3 regions of the Caldalkalibacillus horti genome follow, and region 3 is predicted to be linked to each of the others. Evidence: riboswitches for the same ligand, from Rfam matches in the RefSeq annotation. Region 3 holds a riboswitch; each other region holds the start of a gene.
The links. Region 3 has a riboswitch for thiamine pyrophosphate ahead of J2S11_RS12990 (ECF transporter S component). Riboswitches for the same ligand answer to the same signal wherever they lie in the genome.

Region 1: linked by a shared signal. The riboswitch ahead of J2S11_RS09285 (acetylornithine deacetylase) and the one ahead of J2S11_RS12990 (ECF transporter S component) in region 3 are both predicted to bind thiamine pyrophosphate.
Region 2: linked by a shared signal. The riboswitch ahead of thiE (thiamine phosphate synthase) and the one ahead of J2S11_RS12990 (ECF transporter S component) in region 3 are both predicted to bind thiamine pyrophosphate.

The regions. Positions count from the first base shown of each region.
Region 1 is NZ_JAUSTY010000006.1:223,454-233,875, forward strand. It holds gene J2S11_RS09260 (sigma-70 family RNA polymerase sigma factor) at 1-654, shown strand, start outside; gene J2S11_RS09265 (ABC transporter substrate-binding protein) at 814-1,803, opposite strand; gene J2S11_RS09270 (ABC transporter permease) at 1,800-2,555, opposite strand; gene J2S11_RS09275 (ABC transporter ATP-binding protein) at 2,552-3,322, opposite strand; gene tenA (thiaminase II) at 3,315-3,998, opposite strand; gene J2S11_RS09285 (acetylornithine deacetylase) at 4,012-5,289, opposite strand; TPP riboswitch at 5,387-5,487, opposite strand; gene J2S11_RS09290 (VOC family protein) at 5,618-6,040, opposite strand; gene J2S11_RS09295 (metallophosphoesterase family protein) at 6,197-6,970, opposite strand; gene J2S11_RS09300 (TatD family hydrolase) at 7,107-7,877, opposite strand; gene J2S11_RS09305 (hypothetical protein) at 7,897-8,325, opposite strand; gene J2S11_RS09310 (hypothetical protein) at 8,347-8,772, opposite strand; gene J2S11_RS09315 (RNA-guided endonuclease InsQ/TnpB family protein) at 9,038-10,231, opposite strand; gene J2S11_RS09320 (NAD(P)/FAD-dependent oxidoreductase) at 10,393-10,422, opposite strand, start outside.
Region 2 is NZ_JAUSTY010000020.1:36,387-46,808, reverse strand. It holds gene J2S11_RS18310 (effector binding domain-containing protein) at 1-447, opposite strand, end outside; gene J2S11_RS18305 (effector binding domain-containing protein) at 551-1,021, opposite strand; gene thiD (bifunctional hydroxymethylpyrimidine kinase/phosphomethylpyrimidine kinase) at 1,266-2,069, opposite strand; gene thiO (glycine oxidase ThiO) at 2,157-3,284, opposite strand; gene J2S11_RS18290 (thiazole synthase) at 3,294-4,076, opposite strand; gene thiS (sulfur carrier protein ThiS) at 4,078-4,278, opposite strand; gene thiE (thiamine phosphate synthase) at 4,295-4,921, opposite strand; TPP riboswitch at 5,010-5,104, opposite strand; gene yfkAB (radical SAM/CxCxxxxC motif protein YfkAB) at 5,445-6,566, shown strand; gene htpX (protease HtpX) at 6,728-7,612, opposite strand; gene nfsA (oxygen-insensitive NADPH nitroreductase) at 7,824-8,612, opposite strand; gene J2S11_RS18260 (DUF92 domain-containing protein) at 8,676-9,488, opposite strand; gene J2S11_RS18255 (hypothetical protein) at 9,609-9,923, shown strand; gene J2S11_RS18250 (metallophosphoesterase family protein) at 10,055-10,422, opposite strand, start outside.
Region 3 is NZ_JAUSTY010000010.1:108,867-119,288, reverse strand. It holds gene J2S11_RS13010 (D-alanine--D-alanine ligase) at 1-640, opposite strand, end outside; gene tenA (thiaminase II) at 797-1,423, opposite strand; gene J2S11_RS13000 (energy-coupling factor transporter transmembrane component T family protein) at 1,438-2,244, opposite strand; gene J2S11_RS12995 (ABC transporter ATP-binding protein) at 2,229-3,752, opposite strand; gene J2S11_RS12990 (ECF transporter S component) at 3,844-4,428, opposite strand; TPP riboswitch at 4,764-4,862, opposite strand; gene J2S11_RS12985 (zinc metalloprotease) at 5,083-5,715, shown strand; gene J2S11_RS12980 (hypothetical protein) at 5,733-6,629, shown strand; gene J2S11_RS12975 (DUF2269 domain-containing protein) at 6,846-7,307, opposite strand; gene J2S11_RS12970 (PadR family transcriptional regulator) at 7,351-7,884, opposite strand; gene J2S11_RS12965 (DoxX family protein) at 7,899-8,345, opposite strand; gene J2S11_RS12960 (VOC family protein) at 8,708-9,478, shown strand; gene J2S11_RS12955 (hypothetical protein) at 9,650-10,234, opposite strand; gene J2S11_RS12950 (DinB family protein) at 10,291-10,422, opposite strand, start outside.

The DNA of each region.
Region 1 (10,422 bases), on a different contig from region 3:
TCCAGAAAAATAAAGCGGGAGGAATCATTAGAAGCTCATTTTACTGATACCTTTGAGAGCTATGATGCAGAAAGCAGTCCTGAAGCTGAAGCTCTACTAGCTGATTCTGTTGGAGTAGCCTTGCTTGTAGTACTTGATCACTTAAAGCCTTCAGAACGTATCACATTCGTCCTTCACGATATATTTTCTATCCCCTTTAATAAAATTGCTTCTATTCTAGGGAAATCTGAGATAGCAACAAGGAAAATAGCAAGCAGGGCGCGTCGACGAGTACATGGCGCAGACACTAGGAAAGCCTCTGATTTTGAGCATAAACACGAGCTTGTGGACGCCTTCTTAACGGCTGCCCGTAAAGGGGATTTTGATCGATTATTGGATGTACTGCATCCAAACGTTGTCCTTAGAGATGATCGCCAAACAGGTACGATCAGAACCACTAAAGGTGCAAAAGCTCTTGCGAATCAAGTCATAGGACGCGCACAGGCTGCACAGATTGCGCTTATAAATGGATCAATTGGAGTCATAGCTGCCCCTTATGGAAAATTGCTGTACAGTATTCAATTTAAAATGACAAAAGAAAAAATTACTGAAATAGACTTAATCTCCTCTCCGACTAGATTAAAAGAGCTTGAGATAGAAGTTGTAAATCTATGAGTCGTAGATCTATGAAAGGATGTAGTTTACGTTCCTATTTATTTCTTCAAAAAAAGTGCTTGGAAAGGGATATTAATCCTTCTTTCCAAGCGCTTTTAATCTGTTCACTCTGTAATTACTATTATGAGTAAACCAACATAGAATAGAACATACTTATTTTCAGTTTATGTTTATAAAAAACTCTTCTGCCTCAGGAGAAGTAGTGATTAACCCCGCCTCATACATCCAGTCTCGTACTTCCTCCCATGAACTGATCTGTTGTGAACCAAACGCCTCACCTTCTCCAGTCATTTTAGGTAAAAGAATTGACATACTCTCCTTTTCTACCTCTTCAATAAGCGGGAAATTGGTTTGATCCTGATTGCTAAGCAGAATAGAAAGGGCTTCATCTGGATTTTGCTGCATAAATTCAAAGCCTTTTCGTGCAGCTCTCCAAAACGCCTCAATGCCTTCCCGCTCTTCCTCCCATGTATTTTCACTAGTCACTAATACAATTTCATTGTAGGCAGGAACACCGAAATCAGTTGGGTTAAAATAACGAGTTTCATACCCCTCGTGGCGAAGCACTGGAACCTCATGATTAATATACGCACCAATAACGGCATCAACATTGTTAGTTACCATAGATGAACCTAGTTCAAATCCCACATCAATCATATCAACAGCGTCTGGATCTCCTCCATCATGACTAATCATGGTATGCATTAATGCCTCGTTAAGTGGAATTCCAGGGTAGCCTAGCTTCAATCCTTCTAAATCCTTTGGCGATTGGATCGGACTATCCTCTAATAACACAATATGATTTAACGGGGAACGCACAATAGATGCAATAGCTTTAACAGGTACATTCTCATTTGCACGTGCCATAATGACATCAGGCTGATAATACAGACCAAGTGTTATACGATCTGCAGCTACTAAATTTAATGGGTCCGTAGGATTAGTTGGAAACTGAATAGATACATTGACACCTTCTTCTTCAAAATACCCTTTTTCCTCCGCTACATATAGATAGCTATGAACGGCATTTGGATACCAATCTAACATAATGCTTACTTCATGATTATCACTAGAGCTACCTGTTTGTGAACATGCAGCTAATACTAAACTCATAAGTAAAAGTAAACCCAATTTCAAGCTCTTTTTCATTTCGTCTTCCTCCATTTTAGAACAACGGCTTCTATTTTTGATACAGCTAAAAACAAAATAATTCCTAGTACAGATAATAATAGGATTGGAGCAAATACAGCAGGTCCATCAAATTGGGTCATCATTCTTCTACTAAAGTATCCTAGACCCGATTGAGCGCCTAACCACTCACCAATTGCTGCTCCAATAACACTCAACGTAACGGCAACCTTTAAACCTGAAAAAAAGTGTGGCAACGCAGAAGGAACACTCAGCTTCAGAAAAATATCCTTTGGACGAGCTCCCATCGTTAAGAGTAATTCCTTATACTCCTTACTGACAGAACGAAAACCATCATACGTATTCACCGCAATAGGAAAAAATGTAATAAGTACGGTAACCGCTACCTTCGCCCATATTGAATAACCGAACCATAAGACAAAGATTGGTGCTAAAGCAATAATTGGGATTGTTTGCGAAGCAATAACCACCGGATAAAATGTACTTCTAGCCCAGCCTTTTAGTGACATTAACGCAGCTAACCCTACTCCAAAAATTAGAGAAATGAGTAAGCCAATTGAAACAATAAGTAATGTGGACGGTAAATGATGGAGCAGTAAAACCTCTTTTAGCTCCCATAACCGAATTAAAATTTGCACAGGGGACGGAATAATAAACTTTTTGTCATAGATTCGTGCCCATATCTCCCAGATCACCAATAAAACGAGGACAAAACTCAGTGCAGCTCCATACTTTTTAATGACGTTCCTCATTGACCATTGCCCCTTAGCTGCTGGATGAGTAGTTCCTTTAGAGCAATAACCTGACCTTGATTCAAATCACGTAATGTCCGTGGTCGATCAAGTGGAACCTGTACCTCCTGCAATTCTTTAATTGGCTTTTGTGTGCAGACCAATATACGATCAGATAAAAAGAGAGCCTCGTCTACATCGTGGGTGATAAACAAGATCGTTTTCCCCCACCTTTCCCACTGCTGAATAAGCCATTCCTGCATAGAGAGACGAGTTATGGCATCTAAAGCACTGAAGGGCTCATCAAGAAGTAGAATAGGAGAACCACTTAGTACAGAACGTAAAAAGGAAACTCTCTGCCTCATCCCGCCAGAGAGTTCAGTTGGGTAACGGTGTTCTGTTCCTGCTAGCCCAAACTCATCAAGTAGGTCAAGCACCTTCCGTTTCGCTTCCTCCTTGCTAACTCCTTTTAACTCAAGGGGTAAGCAAGAGTTTTCCAAAATCGTCCTCCAAGGAAGAAGCAAGTCTTGCTGTGGCATATATCCGACTTGCCCCAACCGATCTTTTTTCCATTGACCAACCATGAGTATTTGCCCTTGTGAAGGCTGCTCTAGACCACTAATTAATCGAAACAAAGTCGTTTTCCCTGACCCACTCGGTCCGATTATGGAAACAAACTCTCCTTTTTCAATACTTAAACTTAGGGAATCTAGTAAATGACCTTGGCTTTCTACTACCCCTTCGTAGGAAAAATCAACATGCTCAAACTGCAAAACCGGTTTACTCATCTACTTGCTCATCAGGCCACATCGTCTCATGGTAAGCCATATCCCAGAACATATACTCGTACCGAGTTGTATTTAAGAAGATTTCCTCCAATCGCTTCAGCTCTTTGGATGATTTACCCTCGGCCAAATCATCCAACAGCTCAATACACCAAGTGGCTAGCTCCCCAAACTCTTCAGAGCTATACATGCTAATCCACTCTCCATAAAATTCATGCTCAGCTGCACCCGGAATTTGACTTAACTCCTTGCCAATCTCCCAATAGCTCCACATACATGGAAGCAGGGCAGCTACCAATTCTGCTAGAGTTCCATTTTGTGCAGAATGCAGCATATAGTGAGTGTAAGCAAGCGTAATAGGAGAAGGCTCTGCTTGTTCAAGCTCTTCCTCTGAGATATCAAATCTTTTCGCATACTGTCGATGTAAAGACATCTCTTCATTTAAAGTAGAATCTAATAGGGCTGCAAATTTCCCCATCGTTTTCGTATCCTCAGACTTAACGGCTCCAATGGCGAAAAGCTTAGCATAGTCGATTAAATATAAATAATCCTGTACCATATAAAAGCGAAATTTTTCTCGATCTAATGTTCCATCTCCCATTCCAGTGACAAAGGGATGAGTATGATTTTTGCGCCAAATAGGCTGTAGCTTCTCATATAAACGTGCTGAAAATTTCATATTAATAGCCTCCTTATTTTTTCGTATGTGTCCATGTATACATGAATATTAAAATAACCTTCGTATAATCCACTAACTGCTGAATGGATACCTGTTCATTTACCGCATGTGCATTCCTTAGATCCCCTGGACCATAAATGGCTGCTGGAATCTCTGCATGACCAAACCAGCCTCCATCCGTCACCGTTGCTGATACATCCTGAATCACAGGTGTCTTCAAAACTCCTTCATGAGTTTGAGCTAAAAGCTGAACAGCACGGTGAGCTGGATCTACCTCAAGAGCCGGAAAAATTTCACCGCGATCCTCAATCATGGAGGAGCCGCCCCATTCAAAAATCAATGGATTCTCTCTTAACCATGGATCTGCTTGGGCGACTAGCTGTAAATGACCTTCAATTTCTTTCATCACTTGCTCATGGGTCTCATCGGGATAGAAATGAACGGTAATCCACAGTCGACATTCATCTGCAATAAAGGCAGCATGCCTACCGCCTTCAATAACGGCAGGATTGATCGTATTGGCTCCAGCGGGACAACCAGGATAACTTTTCATGACTGCCCAATCACGCTCAAGCTCCTGTAGCCCAGCAATAACCTTCATCATTTTCTCAATAGTGCTTGCCCCTTTAAGCCCTCCACCGGCATGGATCATATTTCTGCGTGTGGCATCGTGGAATGTCTGGCTACTTTTAAGCGTTACCCAGCCCGTGATGACTCCTCCCTGACCCTGAATATGAAGATCACTTGTATCCACGACAAGAGCAAAATCAGCTGTATATCCCTTCTCACAGCAGGAAAGTGTTCCAGCCTCTCCAACCTCTTCTCCAACTACAGATTGAAAGGTCAAATCTCCAGGCAATTCAATCCCAGCCTCCTGCAACAATTGAATGGCAAACAGAGCACCAGCTACGCCCCCCTTCATATCCGCAGTGCCTCTACCAATGACAACCCCATCGCGAACAATCGGGGTAAAAGGATCACTTTCCCACACCTCATCCTCACTTACTTCAGCCACATCAATATGCCCATTAATGATTAGACTTTTATAGCTTGAAGAATCCCTCCCCTTCAGTTCACCTACCACATTTGAGTCGCCCGGATAGAGCTCCCATTGTTCCACATCAAAGCGCATACTCTTTAAATAATCTGCAATAAAAGCCTGAGCATCTCCAGTATTCCTAGCAGGCGGTGCTGGAGTTTTGAAACGTACAAGCTTCTCAAGCAAACTGATGAGCTCATCCTGACGATGATCGACCTGCTCGACTAGCTGCTTTAACTGATCTTCGTTCATAAGATATACCTCCTAACTATGTATAGCCTAAGCAAATGTGAACAAACAAAAAACCACTTTCTAGTCAAAGAAAGCGGTCTATTATCCAAAAAGAATATACGACATTCATCCACTTCCCTTACGCTAGCATTACCTAGATCAGGTTCAAGGGTTAAGGTCATAGACCTCTCTCAGCTATTCGCACCCCTAGTGATTCCTATTTTATTCAATTGAAAACAATCTACTTAAGCTTATCACTTTGTCGGAAAATGATCAAATCATTTCCGAGCATCTCTTCCCATAAAAACAACAATCCTTTACGCGAAACCCTTTCCACAAAGCCAACCATTTACCATTCACCCATGCCTAGATTAAATTGCCACTGTATGCCAAACTTGTCTGTTAAGCTGCCATAAAGCTTGCTCCAAAATGTCTCTTGAAGCTCCATCTGCACGTTTCCACCTTCTTTGAGCTTGTCAAATAACGCTTTAATCTCATCCTCACTATCTAATACAAGTGACAGACTAAAGTTGTTCCCTTCTACAAAAGGCATATTAGGAAAAACATCAGAGAACATCATATTTCTTCCGTAAACGTTTAAACGCGTATGCATAACCCAATCCTTTACCTCCTCTGGTAATGGATATTCAGGATTCGGCGGTACCTCACCAAAGGTCATAATTTTAGGCTGCTCAGTACCAAAAACCTCAGCATAAAATTTAACAGCTTGACGGCAGTTTCCCTTAAAGTTTAGATAGATATCTACTGACATACGGATGGCTCCTTTATTGTAAAATTTAGGGCTAAATTAAGCATAATACAGCTTTTCGTCTTCAGCTCTATCATATATGATTTCATTTTTCATAGCAATTATACTTTACTATCCATTCTGTTGTCTTTACGAAGAGTTCCTATAAAACCTGATAGCTTAATTCATGTTCATTTTATTTTCATTAGCTAGCTTTTCCAAAAACTCTAGCGCTTCGTCCTCTTTAGGACCACTCAACAGGTTCCCTTGTATAAAATCAGAAGCCTGAGGGTTTCCGCTAGACTCTATTAGAAGAGCAGCTGCTTGTAAATCGTATGGTGTATACCGAAACTCATAGCCATCACAACTAATCAGAGCCCAATATGCCCCAGGTTTTTCTGCATAAGGCATACCTACACTTCCAGCATTAAGTATGCTAATGTTCTCAACACTCTCTTTAAACTGCACGTGTGTATGACCACAAACAACCCAGTCATGAGTAACGTTAGTAAACATAGCTTCAATCCTCTCTTTAGGGGAAAGGGGAGTAAAGATTTCATAATCATTACGAGGAGTAGCATGGCAAAACAAAATATGACCTAACCCCTCAATCGTATACTCTACTTGACTTGGAAGATGAGCTAAGAAATCTCTCATCTCTGGTGAAAGCTTACCAGCAACCCATTCCGCTTCTTCTTTAACAGCTCCAGATAAGTGCTTTGGAAGCTCCTTGCCATCGTAGACTAGCACAATTTCTCTGTCTCCATTACCACGTATATATACAACCTGATCTCCAAGCTTCGATAGAGCTTCTAATGTTTCAATAGGCATTGGACCAAAGATGAAGTCCCCACCTATTACAATTCTATCAGGCTTTACCTCCTTCAATTCCTCTAGAACTGCCTGTAACGCTGGAAAATTTCCATGAATATCATATAAAGCAGCAATTTTCATCTCAGCTTCCCTCCAATTATTTAATCAAGACTGACGTATGAAAAAAACATAAGTCATGAGGTCAACTTACCGCCATCATGCTGTGCAACCCCGTGCGCTGAGAGCTACTCACGGTCTTATAAGGAACTCACTTATTCTAAATGATTAAGTGATAACAACCCCGTGTATTCATAACCAATTGATTCCGTACTAAATCAATGGATATTCCTTTAACCTCTGCTACCTTTTGAATAGCTCTTTCAATCATAAGTGGAGAGGTACGCTGTCCTTCAAAAGGAGCCTTGTATGACCATGGCCCATCCGTTTCAACAAGTAGCTGGCGTAAGGGTACGAGTTCAGCCAATCTCTGATCACGCTCTCTATAGCAAATCTCTGGAGTGACAGATATAAAGTACCCTGCTCCAACTATCTCAAGCACTACGTCCTTCGGTGCTTTAAGCCAGTGAAAATGGGCTTGCTTTATACCTAATTGCTGCAGTAAATCGAGTACAATCTTTGCTTTATCATGTACGGCATGAAGGGCTACGGGCAATTGATTGAGTTGTGCTACCTGCAAGCATCTCGATAAGAAGTCTATGTATTTATCTAAAGAATGTGGTAGCTTATCCAATTCATAATGTGGCAATCCAATTTCACCAATAGCCGTTATTCGAGCTTTTTCCACAGTAACTAAAGACTGCCACTCTAGAAATTCAGCCTCTGAAGGTAGAGGGTACTCGGGGTGAAAGCCAACAGCAGCAAAAACAAAGTCCGGATACCTAGCCTGAAGCTCTAGAGATCTATAGGAGGATGCAAGATCATTGGAGACAGCTATCACTGCCTGACAGCCACCCATCTTCCACTCTTCAATCTGCTCATCAAGCGATTCCTTGTGGTACAAATCTAGGTGAATATGCGCATCAATCATAGCCAACCTCTCCCTACCTTTACTCTAAAAACTTTCCATCCCCATTAAGATTCTCATGCTCACTATCAACAGAATGCCAAACCTGTTTAACATTACCTTCTGAACTAACATAATAAGCATATTGCCAGCCCGGTTCACTTTCAAATGCAACAATAAGATGATAGGGGTTGTATTGACGGTACGTTCTATGATCAATTGCTGTAATGTCCCACTTTTCTTTTGGATATCTATCCTCAAGATAATCTTCTAACATAGTCATTTTTTCTATAATTTGATAATCGATCCAATACGGACGAAACACGAAAAAAGCTACAATGACAAGGGCAACTGCTCCAGTCAACATGTAACCCACTATTTTTCGCTTTCTAAATACGAGCATGAATATAACCAGAAGAATAAGAAATAGACCAACGCTAAACAATATTTCTATAAATGTAATAGGATGCAAGCAACCCTCTCCCCACATCTTCTATTCTGCAAACTTGCCCTCCGAATCGAAATCCGCATCTCTTGGATAATACCATAGCTGCATGACCTCACCGTCAGAGCTAACCGAATACTTATACTCTCTATTAGGCTCATTGTCAAATGTAACGTCTATGTAATGTAGACCAGTTGGGCTATACATCCTATAATCAGACCTTATAACCTCAAACTGCTCACCTGGAAATCGGTCCTCCAGATGTACCTCCAACGTATCTATTCTTTCTTTGACTTGGTAATCGATCCACATAGGGAGAAGGACTAAAACAAAGGAGTAGATGAGTACAGCTAGTACTGAATAAGTCTTGAGCATTTTTCTTCGATCCTTAAAGCTAAGTAAGCATACAAGATAGACAACTAGAGCTAGACCTGTACTTAACATAATTTCAGCAGAAGTGATTGAATTCAACATTCCCCCTCCTAGAAGAAAGATCATTCATTGACAAAACTTTCCTTATCAAAAGCATAACATACTACTCTACTCTATGAACCTCCCGCCACTTAATTTCATTTGAAGTGGGGGTTTCTCAATAAACCTAGTAGAATGCTTCGATGAACAAACCGGTTTACGCTTTGCTCTTTAGAACGAAGTTCTAGAAGTCTTTTTACTAAGCTAGATTGAGCAACAATATGCCTCGCGACATATAGGGGCGGAACAGACCATCTACTACTTCTAGCTAAGCTATCCGTAGATACTTTGTTTTCTTTAATTCAAAATCAAGTGATCGGATTTCACCATAATAGGTTTTGGCATAGAAATTACTAGCCCCATGAATATCCCGGTGTTGCTCATATCCGCACTTACACCTGTAATGTCGAGAAGCAACTTTCTTTCTTCTTTCACAACAAGGACATTGTTGTGAAGTAAAGGATTCGTCATGCTTGTTCAGCTCGATCCCCTCGGCATCAAGCTTGTAGCCTAAGTATTGATAGAGCTTACCAAACATCCAATTCGATACCTTTTGGTTTGTCGTTTGACGGCGAACCTTTTTGTTTTTCTTTTTACGCTTGGAAGTATTCCGCCCGACCCCTTCCACATCACCAAAAGCAACCTCCCTTACCTTATTTTCTAAGCACCAGGCGACGAATTGCTTTGTTGTTTTATGCAGGGCATCCTTTAGTTGATTCGCACTTTTTGAAAGGATATATTGCTTCGCTCTATTATACTTTTTCCATTGCTTCGAGTATTTTTGACACTTACTCATTTTACGCCCTAGTTCTGCTAGCTTCTTGTTTCTAAGTTGGTGAATGGAACGCATTTTACGACCCGTGATGATGACGCTTTCTCCATTTGATGCAACAGCTGCAATGGTATGAATTTCACCCGCATCAATAGCAGCTAGATGTTGACCCTTATTTTCTTTTCGTCCAACACCATCTTCATAGGACATACAAATCATCAACTTTCGATCGAAAATCAATTCAATTTCTTTGACTTCACCTTGTGGTAAACGACCTACCCAAATCACAAGAGGCTTTTGTCTTTGACCCTTCCAATTTCCCATTTTCAACTCTATTTTTCCGTTCTCATGCAGCACAAACCCGTTATTCGCCCATTTCGTGTTGAAGGTCTTCTTTTTCTTGTAGGGGTACTTATTTTTTAGTCCTTTTCGACGCGCTTTCATCGCCGCATCTCTAGAAAATAAATAGTTGTGACACACGGCTTGAATGGATTGAGAGTGGATGGGAAACAACCCTTTTGTTGCTGTTTGTAGTTCACTTTTGGTGATCCACTTTCCGCTTTTAACATGATGGGCTCTAGCTAGTTCCACACAATAATTCCATACTTGACCTGACACGCGATTACAATCAAAAAGCCTATCTATGGTATCTGCACTTGCCACAAAATTTGTTTTTAGACAGCGTAACATCATCTCACCACCAAACATTTGTTCTATTTTTATATTACCAAATTTCTGATTATAGTACAACGATTTTTCTATATATTATCACGAAAAAAAATAAAAAAGCCATTCATCTCCCACCTAAACTCTAACGAGTTTTGAGGAAGGAGAATTCTGGCTGAATTTTGTTAAAACTCTATCCGTTCAAGAGCCTCAGT
Region 2 (10,422 bases), on a different contig from region 3:
TAGAGGAATGTAGATTTCAAGCTCTGTTTCGTAATTTGTATTTGGATGATAAAGCTCTATCAAATGCTCAGTAGGATGCATCTTCAAACCTTTATTTGTAATCCAATTGATAAGTGTATTATAATACTCACCCATTTTACTAAAGTCTAACTCTGCTCTAATTGAGCCATAGCTCCCTTGTATCTGTAATCGCTCCATACCTTCGGGGATGTGATTTGGGGTTTCTTCAACCACTGCGCCAATATAAAAATATCCCGTTTCTTGACTCTCTTCTCTCTTCGGTTCGTACACGATAGCTCTTAAAAACGATTCGTCCCCGAACGCTTCTTTATACTTCGTTTTAAATTCTTCTGACGCATTAGGAATAAAAACAGGATAGTCATTAAATCGACCTGTATACTTAGTTCCAATAATTTGATATGTAAGGTTTGTGTCTTTACACTCCATAAAACTACTCCTATCTATAATTTTTTTGCCGACCAATTTAGTTCTTTCTTCAATTATACTAAAGAATCAGCAATACAGATGTACAGATGTACAGATGAATTGACTATACTATAGAATGAGAAGCAATTGGCAGCGAATATCGTGAGAAGCCCTCGGCATCATAATTATACTTTTCGCATATTCGATAAGTAAGATTATCTGAGGATAGCTTTATGTGATGATCTTGGATGTACGAAAGGATGACTTCACCAGCTGCGTCAAAATTCCCTTCTTCATTGGCTACGACTACATTACGTTGTTTGGGTAGCGTAATTTTAACAAACCATTCAGGTATCTGCTCAAAGGTACTTACCTCCACACAAAGAATATACGCATGTGTTTCAGGATTATTCTGAGACTCTTCCATTGGCCATATTCCATAATGAATATTGTGATTGACCACTTGAGGAAAATGTTTAGTTGATGAAAGAAGGGATTCCTTCGCAAGCACAAACTTATTCTTCATATCTTTTAAGCTTATACAAGGTATACCTATCAACTTCAATTCATCATGCTCTACTATTACTGGTTCCATATTAGGTAGTTTTTCTATTTTAATCACATCCTCTAGTTAAATTTCCAAGTAAAGTATATAATAATCATACTGTTATGTAAACTTATCGAAAAAGTGATGCCAGTCTTAGAGGAAAATGCATTAACTAGGCTTCAGGAAATACGTAATCAGTTATCTCTTCAATTAAAGAAGTCTTAAAATAAAAAAGGAGAAGCCTTAGTCATTATCCTGACTTTTAGGTCTGCTCCTCATTCACAATATGAATTTATGAACCCTGTCTCAAACGATAAGCACTATGATTCGTCGGACCAATGCCCTTTCCAAGCTCCAAGGATTCCTCAATAGCACATGTAATAAACTCTTTTGCCACCTTCGTAGCTTCGACAACAGATAGTCCTTTTGCTAAACCTGCTGCAATAGCTGAAGCAAAGGTACAGCCTGTCCCATGAGTATGCTTGGTCTGAATACGTTGAACAGGAAAATAGGTGAATTCGTTGCCATCATAGAGTACATCTGTCGATTCTTCCTCTGACAAATGACCACCTTTAAGGACTACATTCTTCGCTCCAAGATTGTAGATCTTTTTAGCGGCTTCCTTCATATCAGCTAAGGATGAGATACCTTCCTCGCCAATAATCACCTCAGCCTCTGGAATATTTGGAGTAATCACCATAGATAATGGAATTAAGTGTTTACGAACCGCTTCAACAGCCTCTGGATGTAAAAGAGCATGACCACCTTTTGCCACCATAACCGGATCGACAACGATTCTCTCTACCCCATATTTCTTTAGACATTTCGATACAGCTTCAATAATTTCCGCATTAAAGAGCATTCCTGTTTTAACCGCATCTACCCCAATATCACTAAGAACCGCTTCCAATTGAGCCTCTACAGCCTCAATACTTTGAGGATAAACGCCATGAACGCCCTGCGTATTTTGGGCAGTCAATGCTGTAATGACTGACATCCCGAACGTTCCTAGCTCTTGGAATGTCTTTAGATCTGCTTGAATTCCAGCTCCACCACCACTATCTGAGCCAGCAATCGTTAAGGCACGATAAATCATTTTAGCTCCCAACCCTTCATCACTTTATTAAGAAACAAAACAAACAAAGCCTAACCCACATCTAATGAAGCATTTCTCCTTATACTATTATGAAAACCTAACCGGATTAAATAAATTCATATCCAAACCTGCAGGTTTGTTTTCATAGATATCTGCCACTAGCCTTGCGTTTCTCGGACTTAGTAAAATTCCATTACGATAATGCCCACTGGAAACAATAATAGAAGGACAATGCCCTAATCTACCTATTAACGGATACCCATCCTGTGTTGCTGGACGCAGTCCAGCCCATTTATGAAAGGGCTCCATGATCTCTGTAAAAGGAAACAGCTTATGACTCCATTTCAACAATCGGTTAATCCCTTTATCGGTCACGGACGTATCAAATCCAGCTACATCCTCTGATGCTCCACATACAATACTTCCATTTCTTTTGGAAAGAACATACCCCTGGCTGGAAAATACCATATGCTTAACCTCTTCCATACCTTGCTCAAAAGCACAAATCTGTCCTCTAATAGGGTAGATCGGTAATCGAATCTGGAGAGCTTCTTCATACTCAGAGGTCCAAGCTCCGGTTGCCACGATACATGTATCTGCATCAATATTTCCTTGCTGCTCCGTAGCGATTGCTACTCCATCCTGCCTTATATCAGCAAAGCTGACTGCTCCAGCATTCTCAATAATCCCTACACCTAAGCGGAGACAAGCCTCTTTTAAAGCTACAACATAATCTGGAGAGTAGACATGATGCTCACCTGGATAATACATGGCAGCAATAACATCATCTGTGAGGTGTGGCTCTAAATGACGAAGGGCTTGACCCTTTACAATTTCAGATTGTACCTGCCAGCCTTTTTGCCACTGTAATCTTGTTTCAAGGGCTAATTCATCCGCCTCATGAAACACCGCATGTAAGCTTCCAGACGTATTGTATTCAAAATCTAACTCTGATACCTCTTTAACATCAGCCTGCCACTCTGGATATAGCAGCAAGCTCTCATGGCACATCGAAAAAAAATCGTCAGGATCCTCACCGATTTCAGAGTAGGGAGCCAGCATCCCAGCAGCTGCTCCCGTTGCCTGACCACCACATAGTCCCTTTTCTATCACGGTAACCTTATGCTTTCTTTTGGCTAATTCAAACGCAATCGCTAATCCAATCACTCCACCGCCAAGCACAGCAATCGGTACTTGTTTCTTTTGGGTATTCAATGGACATCCCTACTTGCTTGAAAGATTTTCTAGCTTACTGCTTGCCGTTGCATATTTTTTCTTTGGAATTCTTCCAGCTAGATAAGACAAGCGTCCCGCTTCAATCGCTAATTTCATCGCTCTAGCCATCTTAATCGGGTCCTTCGCCTTAGCCACAGGAGTATTCATTAGTACCCCAGAAGCTCCAAGCTCCATCGCTTGAGCAATATCCATCGCCGATCCTAACCCAGCATCCACGATAATCGGCACATTCGCCTCTTCCACAATTAAACCTAGATTGTATGGGTTAAGAATGCCAAGCCCTGTACCAATCGGTGCTCCACCTGGCATAACAGCAGCAGCTCCTGCTTCCTCTAGCCTTTTACACAAAACAGGGTCATCTGATGTATATGGAAGCACTACAAAGCCTTCCTTAGCCAGAATCTCTGTTGCCTTAAGCGTTTCAATCGGATCAGGAAGTAGTGTCTTTTCATTAACACTGATCTCCACCTTAATCCAGTTTGAAATTCCGGAAGCCTTAGCTAACCGAGCAATACGTACCGCCTCATCCGCTGTTTTCGCTCCACTTGTATTCGGTAGATACGTAAAGTTCATTCCATCCAAATGCTGTAGAATAGCATCCTCATCAGGCGCATCTAGATTCACTCTTCGAATGGCAAACGTTAGTATTTCTGCTTCAGAAGCTTTAATCGCTTCCTGCTGAATATATGGGTTCGGGTATCTTCCCGTCCCTATCATAAAACGAGAGGAAAAGGATTTCCCCCCGATCTCTAAACGATCCTGTCCTAGCATATCAGCCACCTCCTACGAAATGAACAAGCTCTAATTTCATTCCCGTATTCAGCTCATAGTTAGCCCACTCAGAGCGATCAACAATCTGTCCATCAACCTCTGCAACCACATGCTCAGGCTTAAGCTGAAAATGCTGAATTACTTCGTCTAACGTAGTGACCTCTAATTCCTCTTCCCTACCATTAATCAGTAATGTCTTCATGGTGCTTGCTTCACTCCTAGCTTTTTTGAATCGTTACACTGAGTGCTCTAGCTGCTTCCTGAACATCCTCAGCACCCACAATTGCACTAATCACACAAATTCTTTTTGCTCCTGCATCTAATACCTGCTGTACATTATGCTGCTTGATTCCACCAATAGCCACAAATGGAATGGTCGTGTTCGCAACCACTTCCTGTACATACTCTAGTCCAACCGGGTCCACTACATCAACCTTACTCTTTGTTTCAAAAACTGGTCCTACTCCTATATAATCAGCACCATTGCGTTCTGCTTCCAATGCCTCCTCTAAAGCATGTGTAGAGATGCCAATGATTTTATCTGGCCCCAAAATTTTTCTCGCTTCTTCTAAAGGTAGATCATCTTGTCCTAAGTGAATGCCGTCAGCATCCACCGCTAAAGCAATATCCATATGATCATTCACAATAAACGGAACGTTGTATTTTGCCGTTAGCGCTTTAAGCTCCTTAGCCATTTCTAACAGCTCTTTTTTCGATTTATTCTTTTCACGCAGCTGAACAATATCAGCTCCTCCTAATATCGCTTGCTCGATGACATCTAAATAGTTTTTGTTCGGGTAAAACTGCTCACCCGTAATCACATATAAATGAAACTCCTTAAACATCTTTCATCCTCCTATTCCGTGTAGCCTTAAAAGCCTCTGATTAAACATAAAAAACTCCCTTTTCACTCAGGAAAGGAAGCCAGACTTATCTATTCATCTGTGACTTCCCTACGCTGGCATGACCCAGATCAGGTTAAGGGTTGAAAAATTTCTCTCAGCCAAAAGGCACCCCTAGTCATTTCATTAAAATGATTTATGAACAATAGAATTCAACGATCTTCTTGGTACTAGTATAACATATGAAATCACGTAAAGAAAACTAATTACGCTGTCTGATTCCGTACCTGTAACGTTTATATAGTGATGTCATTGAAAGGTCACATCTATTAGAACATCTACTAAACCATCTATAAAGAACATTACTTTAGAACCGTAATTTCTATAGCCATCGTCTGCTTAGGATAAGAGCCTTCGTCCATAATCAAATATATAAAAATTTATACAAGAAATATGAACAATCTCATTGACGAAGCTTTCCCCATAGAGCTATAGTAAGGATTGAACTAAAGGAGGATTAAGTTATATGCTTACTCAGCTTAAATCACCTATGAGTCCACAAAATGACCCATGGGAAGCGATAGATCGTCGGAAACAATTTGGATCAAACAAGTTAACTAGTATAGAGTTTACTGTAACAAATTTATGTAATTTACGCTGTGAGCACTGTGCTGTAGGAGACGTGCTTACCATGAAGGATTCAGAGGAGAGAATTCCACTTCCTCTCATTTTCCAACGCTTAGATGAGATCGAACACTTAGATACATTGAGCATTACAGGTGGAGAGCCGATGTTTAATCAACAGATTATTACCGATTATATCGTTCCATTACTACGTTATGCTCATGAACGAGGAGCCAAGACACAAATCAATTCTAATTTAACGTTAGATTTAGATCGTTACGAGGCTATCCTACCTTATTTGGATGTTCTGCATATTTCCTTTAACTATGTGGATGCCCAGGATTTTTATCGAACGGCTTATGTCCATAAAATGCACCCCGTTTCCTTTAGCCAAGCGGAAAAGACATTCAACACAATGGTTGAAAATACAATAGAATTAGCAAAAAGAGGCGTTTTTGTCTCTGCAGAATCTTTAATTTCTGAGCATACAGCAGGCAAGCTTTCACGTATTCACCATATCATTAAAGAATTAGGCTGTCAGAGACATGAGGTTCATCCACTTTATCCAAGTGACTTTGCTAGGCATATGAAAATCTTATCTCTAGCAGAGCTGAGAGGCGTGTACAATCGTCTTCTAGATGAACGCGATCCCGACCTTTGGATTCTATTTGGTACTCTACCCTTCTACGCGTGTAACAGCAGTGAAGAAGACCTGGCTCTAGTTAAGAGAATGAAGGACAGCCACAATGTGACTGTTAGAAACGACCCAGATGGGCATAATCGTTTAAACACAAACATCTTCACTGGCGAAGTCATCGTTACAGATTTTGGTGATGTGGAGCCATTAGGAAATCTCAGAACAGATCGACTAGATGATTGCTTTGAACGCTGGCAAAAGCACTCTCTGTTTCAGCCGTTTAACTGCTACTGTCCACAGTCTAGCTGTGTTGGTCCAAATATTATAGTTGCCGATACGTATTATCGGGGAATAGATTTCCGTGAACGTAAGGGTATTTCTTTATAGACCTTCCTACAAGCCCTAGGTCGTATTTTAATATTCCATCATTGTTTAAAATTAAAGAAATCTTACACCACCGTTTAGAAATTCTCTAAAGAAAAAGACGAGGGGTTAGGTCATCGACTATGACTTAATCCTTCGTCTTTATTTAATCATATTTATTCTTATTATCTAGACTGTAAACGTTTGATACGATCATCCAATTCAGGGTGACTGGAGAACAGTCGAGAAAAGTTACTTTTACCATTAATTTTCAAAGTAGATAAGGACTTCTGCTCATCATCAACACGATTTACATACTGCTTTAAGGATTGAAGAGCATGAATCATTTTATCTTTTCCTGCTAAATCCGCTGCTCCATTATCCGCATGGTACTCACGGTAACGAGAATACGCCATAACTACGATGCTTCCAAGGATAGAGAATAGGATTTGGAATACGATAACTGCTATAAAATGAACAATTCCCTGTAGCTCAGATCTAACTAAACGAGAAGCGGCAAACGCAACGATACGAGCAAAGAATACAACGAACGTATTTACAACACCCTGTAAAAGAGTCATTGTGACCATATCTCCATTAGCGACATGGGCAACCTCATGAGCCAGAACCCCTTCAACGGCATCTGCATCCATCGTTTCTAGTAATCCAGTAGAAACAGCAACTAGTGAACGTCTTCTAGATGGACCTGTAGCAAAGGCATTTACCTCTTTAGAATGATAAATTCCTACCTCTGGCATAACGGTTAATCCAGCACTTTGAGATAAGCGATGTACTTTGTCAACTAGATCTCTTTCAAAAGGACTTAAATTCGGATCTTCAGGCTTTAGCACCTGTACTTTCATCGCCATTTTAGCCATCCAACGGGACATAGCTAAGGAAACAAATGCTCCCGTAAAACCAATAACAGCACTAAAAATTAATAATGTGACTAGATTTAAATTCCCACTCTCTGTTATATAACTACCAATCGGAAGAATCGTAAGGACGATTGAAATTGTAGCAATAACTAAAATGTTTGTTAAGATAAATAAACCAACTCGTCTAAACATGTATCCTGCCTCCTACCTTCATTCTTAATGCTATGAGATGAAAGATATTTTTTATCTGCCAATCCTTTCACCTATCTACGTATGTTCTACGTAATTTTAAAGCATTGGTTTCACTCATCTCTACGTTTAGATTTTCATTATTTATTATACATGAAAGTTACAGCTAGTTAGTACAATTTTTTCATAAAAAGCTACTCAACTTTATTAGCTCTTATTTTAATAAAAAGCCTCGCTCCGCCAAGAAATCCTTTAAATGAGTTCGTTTCGGATCCTTTAGGCTTCTGCTCATCATTTCAGACCATGTGTCTGTTCGTTTTCCAGCTGTTCTAGCTTCATAATACTGGCTCATTGTTTGATCATAGGCCGCTACCTTGTCCTTTACCTGCTCAAATGGCTGATACTCATTTTCAAAATAAACAGCCTCCAAGGGTAAGCGAGGCTTTACACCTGGACTTTGATCTGGATAGCCAATACACATCCCGAACACAGGATAAACATGGTCAGGTAAATTAAGGACCTCACTTACCTCCGCAATACGGCTACGAATTCCTCCAATATAAACAATCCCCAATCCTAATGCTTCCGAGGCTAAAGCCGCATTCTGAGCAGCTAACGCTGCATCAATTGTAGAGACGAGAAACATTTCTACATGCTCTAGGGCAGGAGTAATATCTACCCCTTCCTGCTCTGCTGAGTGCTTTAAGCGATGCGTGTCGGCACAGAACACAAGAAAATGTGAGCATTCCTCTATATACGCTTGATTCCCTGCCAGCTCTGCAAGCACCCTCTTCTTTTCCTTATCCGTAACACCGATAATAGAAAAAGCCTGCATATTGCTTGATGTAGAAGCCATTTGCGCCGAAGCTACAATTTGTCTAATGTGCTCTTCTGGAACAATTTCAGAAGTGAACTTCCGAATAGATTGATGCTGCCTAATTTTATGAATAATGTCATTATGTACAGATGAATCCACTGAAACTCCCTCCTTTGCTTTCATCATACCATGTTCCCTCTGCTCTGCCAAAAATATAGCTCTAGACTGGTGCAGACAAAATAATCTAGCCTATAAAAAACGAAACATCAAGGTAAGGAATACAGCAAAAAAACCAGCAGAAACGGTGCAGATCGCATTGACCATATCATTGTTCATCCAGCGTATCCCTGCCACCTGTACCGTCTGAGTATGACAAACCGTTTTTTCTGTAAAAGCTAAGCAATCAGGACATTGGTAACGAACCTGCCATTTCGCTCCTACATAAGTATCCATCCAATTCCCTAACCAACCTGCAACAACAATTAACATGATTGCCATATAGCTCTCAAAGCCTAGATTCCCCTTACCCTGAAGGATTAATGGAATAGAAACAAGGGCAAGGAATACAGCACCACTTACACTAGCCAACGTTCCTAATGTTGTTATAGCCCCTGATGTTCCAGGCTCTACTTTCTCTCTAGTTAGAATATGTATAGGTCTTGCTTTGCTCCATCGCCCTAGCTCTGATGCCCAGGTATCTGCTGTAGCGGCTGCTAAAGAGGCACACATGACAACAAGAAAAACAGCGTCATTTAATAGCGCGTAAGCCAAAGCACTAGCAGCAGCCAGCCCACCATTAGCGAAAACCTGAAGGTAGTCTCTACGATCCCCCTTTTCTACAACACGTTCTACAGCCGAATGACTTACACGCTTAATCATGCCTAACAAGGTAGAGGATACGAAAAAGAAAAAGAGTACAATAAATCCGTAAATCCCGGTTGCACCGAAAATGGATGTTCCAACAGCTATAGCAGCAAATAAACCACTAAAAGATAATTTCCTTTTAAAATAAGCGATTAATGCAAGCAATGTGCTACAAAATAAAGCGATAAGCCACTCCATGCCCGCCCTCCTTTTCCTATGTTATTACGGGGACAAGTACCTGTTTTAAATATGGGTACAAAATTAAATTTGTCTCTATCCTCTACCTATAATACAATAGATATGAGGGGATGAGTAAACATGAGTTATGAATTCAAATATGACAATCGTTTAGGGATCGCTCTCCCTGTCCTAGATCGAGATTGGGAAGAGTATAGCTTACGTGAACAAGCAACGATCTTAGTCGAATGGGAAGCCCATCGTTCAGACATTCCAGAAAGAATTAAACAGATTGAAGCCATCATTAATGCCAAGCAGGAAAAGCTTAACATTGAGGAAAACTTCATTCGTTCCTGTGAATTAAATCATGAGATTGCTGATCTAGCAAGCACCATTAATGATCTTAACCTCTGGTTTCGCATTCAGCAGGATACCGATACGAAAGTTCATATGTAATCTAAAAAAGTTGCCATTTAATTTGAACTTAAAAAAGCTCCTAGCGTTCGCTAAGAGCTTTTTCATATTCCTGTTAACTAGTAACTTCTTGGCTATCTTACTCTATCACCTTACTACTACTATACTGCTACTCACCTTGAAAATGTCTGACTTAAGGAATCTACTTGTTTCCCTTTTGGATCATAGTAAGTAAAAGCAAGCTTGGTCTTATCAGCAGAGTTTTTTCCCTTTGAAATATCTAGAGTAACATAGGTCGGTGTAGAGAAACCCCGGGGCTGTCTAAGACTTCCTGGATTACAGAAAATCATGCCGTCCTCTTCAAAGCAGACGGGATAATGTGTATGTCCAAAAAGAACAATGTCTGCCCCTACTTCCTCCGCTTTGTATCTCAATTTAAGTAAGGAATAATCTACCTGATATAAATGTCCATGTGTTAAAAAAAAGGTAGAGCCTTGCCATTTTATTAGCTTATCATTAGGGACGTCTTTTTGAAAATCAT
Region 3 (10,422 bases):
CCTCGACAATTACTTTATTATCGTAACTTGCCGCTGTAAGGAGAGCAACCTCTAGCTCTTCCATATTTTTCGCTTTACTGATTCCAACACTGGATCCCAGATTAACGGGCTTAACAAAGCAGGGATAACCTAGCTGGTCTTCAATTTGCTGTGTAATCTTCTCTAGTTCTCCTTGCTTTAGTTCTTTTCTAGTATACGATAGATAATTACATTGAGGCAGACCAGCAGAAGAAAATATATTTTTCATCATTACCTTATCCATCGCTAATGCAGATCCAACAACACCAGATCCGACATATGGGATATCCAGCATCTCTAGAAGCCCTTGTAGCGTCCCATCCTCTCCAAACGGCCCATGAATGACTGGAAACGCCACATCAAGCTCCTGAGCCAAGTCGAATAAGGAGACAAAACTAGTGGTGTTGTCCTTCTGATCGAGCCTTAGTTCACTCGCTTTTTCTGGCACTGTGGAGTACTTCTTACCCCTCACCCAGGTCCCATCTAGTTTAATGTATAAAGGTAGCACATCATATTTTTCATAGTTAATCGCTTCTGTTACTGAAAATGCTGTTAATAAAGATACCTCATGCTCACTTGACTTACCACCATAAATTAGACCAATCGTTTGCTTCTGACTCACTGATGACCTCTCTCCTTTATAAATGCTGCAACTGTCTACATACACATTCGCCTTCAGCCTTATATATATGTATATGCAACACATTATATCATGGGATACACGTCATGATGCATCCTCCTATTCTACTACCCATTTTTCTTGGTGATAAGCCATATCTCAAAACATATATTCATACTTACTACTGATTAAAAAGTGCTCCTTCATCTCCTGACGCTCTGCTTCGGTGACTGTTCGAGAAATATCATCTAAACGATTGACCTGTTCCTCAACCAGCTTCTTGAACCATTCTCCAGAATACGCAGCAATCCACTCCTGATAGATAGGCTCTTCAGGTGTAGCTGAATGAAGTCTTTCACCAATTTCATAGTACAGCCAGTAGCAAGGCAGAATGGCCGCAATAATATGTCCCAAATGCCCTGTATACGCAGCTCGAATCATGTGTGACGTATAGGCATAAGCTGTTGGGCTTGGCTGGAAGCTTCTACGTTCTTCTTCAGTGATCCCTAAACGCTCAGAAAAGCTCTCATGTAGGCTTAACTCTGCTTCATATGTTCCTTGAACATGAATAGCAATTAGTTTAGATGTGTACAAATCTGATGCTTTGGCAGCCCCTAAAGCCTGAACCTGAGCAAAATGCTTTAGATAATAAGAGTCCTGTAGAACATAAAATCGAAAGCAATCTAATGGCAATGTCCCATCAGCAATTCCCGTAACAAAAGGATGCTCAAAGCTTTTTTTCCAAATCGATTGTGCTTCATTTCTAATTTGCGTAGAAAACTTCATACTCTATTCCCCCATTAATCGTTATAGTATCGCACATCAACTATATCTACATAAGGCCATTGATGACTAATCCAATAAGCAAGCAAGCTTCCAACTAAAAGATAGAGAACAAAGATGAAGTCATTTATGGAAAAGCCTAGCTTGTAAAAATACGTTCGTTTTTGAGTCATGGCAAAGCGTTTTGCTTCCATCGCTACAGCCATTCGTTGTGCTCTTCTAATGCTTTGGGCTAATAGAGGAATGGAGAAGAACTTCAGCTTTTGATAAAAGCCACGAATTCCTCTCTCCTCCCTTACTCCTCGAACCTTTAATGCGTATCTCAATGTCTGAAATTCCTCAAGCATAATAGGAAATAATCGAATGGCAGCCATAAAGCTGTAAGCATATTTAGGTGGAAGCTTAAGCTGCTTCATGAGTGAATAGAAAAGAAATACCGGTCTTGTTGTTAAGGCAAATAACAAACCTACGGAAGCAAAGCTAAGAGCTCGAAATCCTAGATGTAGTCCTCTGTAAAAGCTCTCCTCCGTAATATGCACAAGCCCCCAACGGAACCAGGTCGTATCTCCCTTACCAAAAAAAATCATAGATGTTGCTGTAGAGATAAAGATAATGACAAAAGGGATACTAAATAAAAGAACTCTTCTCCACGGATGCCCAGTAAAAAAGGCAAGCAGAAGTAAAGTAACCACACATAAATTAATCATAAAATCAATATGGTGGACCAATAATACCTGTACGAATAAAAGTAGGGAGACGATAAGCTTAACACTTGGATTTACACGATACAGCCAGGTTTGCTGAAAGGTTAAATCGATTTGCATAATCTTTGCTCCTCTTCATTACCAATCGGTTTCAGTTGTTCTGCTAGAGTCCCCTTCTCTATGATCCACACTTTAGTAGCAAAATGCTTTACAATCTCCATATCATGAGTAACCATTATAATAGTGGTTCCTTCCCGTCTTAATTGCTCTAGCTGCTCTAAGATCGCAAATGTATTTTTAGCATCCTGCCCAAACGTAGGCTCATCTAGAAGCAACAGGTTTTTCTTCATGATCATTGCGGTTGCCACACTTAAACGCCTTTTTTGTCCCATCGAAAGCTGGTAGGGATGCACATTCTCCTTGCCATCTAGCTCAAACCTCGTTATCGTTTCCGCAATAGTTCCTTCTAGCTGCTTTTGAGCGATGCTCATCATTTTTAAGGAATAAGCTAGCTCATCGTAAACGGAATTGGTCACAAACTGAAATTCAGGATTCTGAAATACATAGCCAATCTGACTGGAGAGGTCAGTATGAAATCCTTCAATCTGGCTCCCTTTAAGCAGATAGCTCCCACTTGTTTTAATAAGCTGCATCAAGGCTAAAAGCAAAGTGCTTTTACCCGCTCCATTTTCTCCTGTAATGGCAATCCAATCATTTCTTGTAACCTCTGCTTCAGCTATGTTCAGCTTAGCTTCTGATCCTCTATAGCCCATAAATTGATTCAGTTGGATGAGGGTCTCTGATACAGAATTGTTAGATTTTATATTAAGGGTTGGCGACCAAATTTCCTCGGTTATTACACCCTTAGTAGCCTTATTCTTTTTACGTAAAATAGAGTAATCCTCCCAAACATCCGGATACCATATTCCATAATCAATTAATAGACTTCTATATTCTGTGAACAAAGTTTCGGGTTGCGCATCAGCTACTATATTTCCACCAGGGCTTAATAAAATAACACGATCTACATAATCAATAATTTCATTAATTTTATGCTCGACAATGACCACCGTTTGAACGATATCCAGCTGCTTTATAAGCTGCCAAATTTGAATAGTACCTGAAGGATCTAATAGGGCAGTTGGCTCATCCAAAAATAGAGCATTTGGCTTTAAGGCTAGCACACTTGCTAAAGCTAACCTTTGCTTCATCCCTTGTGATAAGGACTGGATAGGAATGTGCGGGTTTTCAAGCCTCAGCCCGACCATGTGCAAGAGTTCCTCAATTCTAGCGTGCATTTGATCCTGCGGCAGACAAAGATTTTCAAGGACAAAAGCAAGCTCTTCATCCACAAAGGGCATACAGAATTGAGTATCTGGATCCTGGAATAAAAAGCCCCATGATTCTGGAAGTGATACTTCCTCTGCCTTAACTGGTATATCAATAGACTGAGGAATCATTCCTGAAAGAACCTGTAATAAAGTTGACTTTCCACAGCCACTTGGACCTAGAAGCAATACTTTTTCACCCTCTTCAATGGCTAGGGATAAATCCGTAAACAACAGAGAAGAAGCACCGGGAAATTTTAGCCTTAAATCCTTAACACCCATCGCTTTTCTTGTCATCATGACAACCTCTTTTCCTTAAATAAAAGTATGACTACTGTTCACTTACTGAGTTCAAAAGCTTCTCCTTTCTGAATCATGCTACTAGGAATATTTATTTATTCAACGCATCATAATCTTCCTTGGAGCTTGAGCGAACAAGCTCAGTCACTCCTGTGCTCTCCAATGCCTTCACAAGATAATAGGCACAGACACCAACAATAATGATTGACCCTACCGTACGCATACCAATTAAAAGTAATAAGTTCCACAGCTCATAATCAAAAATATACCCTCTTATTGTGTCCATGACAAAGGAGCCAGCCGTGGCACCGATAGCTGCTAAGCTTGTCACAAACAATGAATAGGATTTGTAAGCAAAAATAAGGAAAATAAGCTCTGCTCCTAAACCTTGAAAAACACCATAGACCAGTGTTTCTAGTCCCCATTCTGCTCCCATCACCAGCTCTCCCGATGCCGCAGCTACTTCAGCAAGCAGAGCTACCCCTGGCTTTCGAATAATTAAGAATGCTACAGTAGCCGCCATAAACCACATCCCATACACGGCCTGCTCCAAATGCAGCCCAAAGGGCTTTAACGCATAATACAGCGGCCCCCATAGCTTGTAAATTACAGCAAAAATAATAGCAATAACAACTGTTACTAGGATGTCCGTTAAGGTTAATCCCTTCTTTTTCATTTTCTAGCTCTCCTTTTGTTCGTCACCCACTAAGAACGAGCTTTTCTGGTTCTAGCGTACCTCCCACCTTCACTCTCCCCAAAAGAAAGAAGTAAATAGGCAACAAACAATGCCTTTTAATAAGGCAAAGCTTCATGAGAGCAATTAAAAAACCACTCTCAGGAAGAAAGTGGCTTGTGTGTATTTTTCGGACACTTATCTATAGATAAATGAATACTCCAGTACTGGAAACAAGTAAACAAATCTACGTGCAGCTCTTTGATGAACTAGATAAGCTCTTAGACTCATTGACTTGTATTAGGAATGATCATCTATCTTAATATGTGTCGTATCATACTCAATCCTCTTCACTTCCCTACGCTAGTATTATCTAGATCAGGTTAAGGGTTTAGGCTAATGCCATTCTCAGCTCAAAAGCACCCCTAGTGAAATGACGATATTTAGTTTTTAATGTACAGAACCCTGCTACAGGATTCTATGACCAAACATACCACACTTATTCTTAAATCTCAATAACAATTCAATGACACAAAGAGTATTTGTTTCTCTATTTTAAAAATAATAAAATAGGCATTTACTTTTTTTGTAAATAAGATACCATATTATAGAAAGTGAATAAATAAAATCAACTAAAAGTGAAATGGAGGCTCATTCATGTTAAAAAGACTTTTCATTACCATTTTTTCAGTTTTCTTAATTTTCTCTCTAAGCAATATTATTTCTTATGCAAATAACCTAGGAACTCTGTCCTATTGGTATGCTAATGAAGAATCGGCTGATAGGATAGGCAGGTGGCTCTCAACTCCAACAGCCTGGCAGGGTCCTATAGATAATAGTTTTACAAGCTCTGTTTTTAATGGTCATGTTACTCATGCTAAGAATCAATGGAGTAATGCTGGGATATCTAGAGCAAATTTTTTTAATACGGACGATGTTAGTAATGCAAATTTTATTATTCGAGCTGGAACATACGAAAATCTTAGAAGATATAGACCTGATTTAGATGATACAGCAGCAGGAGAAACTTTTATAGCAGGAAATGTAGAAGGAAATTGGACGTATAGTAATTCTACTAAAACAGGTGTAAGAATTAGTAGAGCTGAGGCATATATATACTACTTTAGTAACCAAAATAGTAATTATCATAGAAATACCTTCATTCATGAAATAGGTCATGGATTAGGATGGTTTGGTCATTCTACTAATTCTAGTGACCTAATGGGTGGAGATTCTACAAGAACTTCATTAACAACTCGAGACCAAAGGCATCTAAATCAAGTCTATTAAATTGGGAGGTTTTTTTTGTGAAAATTAAAAAGTATAAAACTTCAATGTTTGTCATCCTTACTTTATCCCTATCCATAATCTTGCTATTTCAAAGTAATGTTTTTACTTCTCAAAATGAGAATCAAATTGAACAATCTAGCTTGGAAGAAAACCAAACCGTTGTTTATTCATCAAGCAAATCGCTTTTTGAGCCTACCTTAGACAATTTAATTGAAAGAGCCCAGTTTATTACCGTAGGGACAATCATTGAAGATAAAGAGTTTGATATATTTTCAAGGGAATACAAAGTTCAAATCCAGTCTGTTTTGAAGGGAGAAGCTATTTCTAAAGAAATAGTTGTTTATGATAAAGTAGGACGCTACCAGTTAGATAGTACGTATGTTTTGTTCCTTGGATATTGGGATGATGAATTATTTCCAAATCGGATCCATACCTCAATTTATAAGCCTGCCATTGTGGAGATTACTGAAGACGGGTTAGTTGGTTACCAAGAGTTTATTGAAAATCACACGGATGTATCCTTTATTGACTATATTAATAATTCACTAGGAATTGACTCCATTCAAATGCAAGCTGTTACTGTTCAGGAACAAGCTGAAAGCCTACAGGAGCTAGATCAATTTTCAGATCATATTATTCGTATAGTTCCTAGAAGTATGAATCATGAGCATAAATATATCAAGTTTGCTAATGTTGAGTTACTACAAATCTTTAAAGGTGATGGCATTGATACTACTTACCCACTTGCATTGCCACCTAGTATCGAATTAGGCAAAGAATATATTGTATTTCTAAAAGAGAATGAAGCAACACTTTCTCTAGCAACGAGAAATGGGAGCGTTATAAGCGTCGATGATCCTGAGTGGACTGATGCATTAGAGTATCTAGATACCGTATATCCTATTAACAATTAAGTAATAAATTCATTGATGTAAGGATAATAAAAAGAATAGGGAATCCATTTACTAGACTCTCACTCAATATTTAACTGTTAGATATTAAAAAGAGCTACTCGAAAGTTTTCGCCATTTAGAGTAGCTCTTTTTCTCTGTAATAACCGTTTGATGCGCCACACTCTTATTCAAATAGATCAAAGCTTGTAAATCCGACTACAAATGAATGATTTAAGTTTAAAAAGGTTTAGCTAGCATCAAGTAAAGCACAACTAACGGTATTAAATTTGCTAGACTCCCACACACATCCCAGATCCTAGATGCTTTTTTATATGACGGTGTAAGCTGGCCTAAGCTGATAGACTTTTCACTTTCTTTAATCATTTTTCGTTGATTTGGGAGTAAAATAATCACCCAAAGTAGTCCTGTAAGAATGAATAAGCCTTGAGAGACTGTGACCCAGTTCCATTCCATCATCGCATATCCTGCCTGGAAAGCCATCAAGTTACCTGTAATAATAAGAAGTATAATACCAGGCAAGGTAAAAACATAATCTGCAAACATAACATTTTTTACTGCCTTATGAATATGTGCGATATCTTTTCCTCTTTCTGCTCTGATTTTCCAAAAAGCTGCTGTAATCACATTGCCAAGAAACATTACAGCTCCTAGGACATGTAAAAAAATGAGAATCTTCATTATTCCCTCTCCTTTATATCTTAAGTAGATGTATTCTGTAGATTTAAGTAGATGAATCCTGATCGAGAAGCTTCAATCCTTTTCTTAATGTGTCTGCCTGTGCTCGATGATAATCAATTCCGATCTGAATCGTAATCTCTTGAGTGACGGACATCTCTGATTTGATACGCTCATACTCCTCCTGTAACTCGGCTACGATGGTCTCGTTTTTTTTGATTCGTTCATTCATCCATTTGAGAACCGTTTCCTTACTTGCAAACTCCCCGAAAAATAGTCGCACACAAAGATCGGCTCGAATACTGTCATCTAACACTGGACTGTTCAGATATTCCTCAAACAGCTCTCTACCTGTTGAAGTAATTTCATACTCGTGCTTATTTGGCTTATCCTCTTGAATAATGGTGTGCTTGACAATACAGTTATCCTGCTCAAGCTTGGTTAAAGTAGGATATACACTCCCATAGCTAGCATCAAAAAAGTAGGTGAAATACTTTTCAAATTGCTTTTTCATGTCATAGCCAGACATAGATCTTTTGTATAAAAGCCCTAATACTACATACTTTGCTTGTAACTGCATTTCTTCCCCTCCCTCTAATTCTGTTTTTTACTACTGTATAACACCCACACTATAAAGATCGGCTGGAAAAATAAGCGGACCCATGAAAGAAACGTCGAACTCATGGCACCAGATATTTCTAAATCATTGATCGCTTTATGCACATTAGCTGGGAGTATCGCTACAAAGAAAAGAGCTACCAGGACTCCAGTCACCCTTCTTGTTCTTTCAAACAGTAAACCGATCGCAAAAACAATTTCTATCACTCCTGTTACATAGACAACAAATTCGGGAAACGGAACCCAGCTAGGTAAGATCATCATAAGCTCGGATTTTTTGTAAAAATGACTTAAACCAAAAAACACTAGAAAAAAAGCCATTGAATAATTAGCCAATTCTCGATTTGAGCGCTGAGTGTATCCCGCTCGCTTTAACAGAAACAGCACGGCAAAGCTGCCGATTAAGATCAATAAAGTAATCATATGTCCCTCCTGCATAAGGCCTTCATTTATATTAATTATATGTATATTAATACTATTAATATAATTACACTGAACAATATACTCTAGTAAAAACAAGCTGTCAAGAAAAACAAATGATTATCCCAATAAGCACAAAACTTAGCTTACTGTAGCTAACTTCTTGTACTTATAAAAATACCTTAAAGCTAATGACACCTTCTTTAACTATTCCTCTTCATTTTTAAGGGTAAATGACATAAAACCTAATCATTTGCTTTAATTTGATAAACTTAAAAGGTAGGTTGAAGCTTCAAGTTGATTAAGTATATTCCTACAAGAATCTAGCAATTACGTTATCCAAAATCGAAAGGAGATTTTTAGGAGTGAATAAAGAACAACTAAAAGAACAGAATCGGAACCGTACTGTTGCCCTTTTTGAGTGCGATTACAATACTTTTGATAACCATTTGGAATTTTATACAGCTTTAGGTTTTGAAATTATCTATTATCAAAAAGCTCCGTATCGCTTTGCTTCAGTCAATAAAGATGGAATTGGCGAATTCGGATTTCATGGTGTTAAAAACTTTAAGGAAAAGGGCAACAGAGGTGGCTGTTACATCTATGTACCGAATATACGAGAGGTTTTTGAAGAATTAAAAGCAAACCTTAAAGCTTTTTATGGAAAAATCCCCTCAAAGGGCACACCTCGATTCTCAAGGCTTAACCAAACAGCTGAAGACTGGAGAGTAAATATCACTGACCCTAGTGAAAACATGATTATCATTGGAGAAACGTTTGGGGATTCCACCACTCTTATGGAAGCAGAAGAGGAACGGGTAAAAGCCCTTGAATCTAGATTTGAGAGAGCCTACGCACAAGCGTACCGCTTCGCTTATTCAAAGGAGGACTTTTTAGCAGCTAGAAACACATTGGAAGTTGCCTTTCACAAGTTCGATAAAGATTTTTCTAATGCAATTTTATTCAAAGCCAAGGTTCTACAAGCAGATATTTTTGTTACTTTAGGGCAAAAGCATCAAGCTAAACAAGCTATACAGGAGGCAAAAGAAGTAGAACTGATGCCAGCTGAAAATGAATCTCTTACTGAATTTATCGAGCGACTTGAGGAAGTGAACGAACAAGTGAATACAAACTAAAGTTGTGAATGCTCCTGCTTACTTTTCATATATCCAATAACTCCACAGCCGTCTAATCCTGCCCCTAGCATAAAAGTTGATCTAGCAAAAAAAAATGGACGATACTCAGCCCACTCTCGTCCACTCCATTTTTTTTAATACTATTCAACCTCATTTGTTGAATCAAAGTCCTTAACAAAAAGCAAATAAAATTTGAAAATTAGGAATGACACATGGTCTTAAAAATGGATAGCAATACCCAATCACAAAACCAAAGAAGTTCGTAACGGGGAACATAAGGAAAACATCTCTTAGCGTAAACACTAAAGTCCACCTGTTATAACAGAAGCGTGGTAAACCTGGCTGTCCCCCTATGCTCGGGGTTATGACACCGAATTGAGCTAATTGAACGCCCTGCTGTAACGACTGGGGGCGTTGCTGAGTAAATGCTTGAAGCATCGTTGGATTGCTTTTCAACTGACTATAGAGCGTCAGCATTTCCTGAGGCGCTTGGCCAGCTGGACCTTGGTGCTGACTTAGAATACTAGTCACTTGTGCCTGTGAAAGCTGGCTAGGCTGCCCAGGAGTGCCCGGCATAGTTGGTGGTTGGCCTGGCTGAAAAAATGGACCACCCGGCTGCTGGCCTGGAAAAATTGAGCCACCTGGTTGCTGAAAAGGAGGACGTGGCTGTGTAGGCATTCCTGGCTGGAACTGAGAAAGAGGAAACACTCTCTCCTGATCATCCGCTGGATAAAACTCAGAATGGGAATAACTCATAACTCTTTCGCACCCTCTCATTATGTTGTACCTTCCCATTCTATGCGTGTGCCCTATCAGATGTGAGATTCAATACTTTTTAACAACGCAATTATAGCCCCTTGATGTAAGCCTTCATGATACAGAGTACGGGGAATAACTTCTCCAATTGTACTCATTTCTGCTTCTGTTACCTGCTGAAGAGGCTG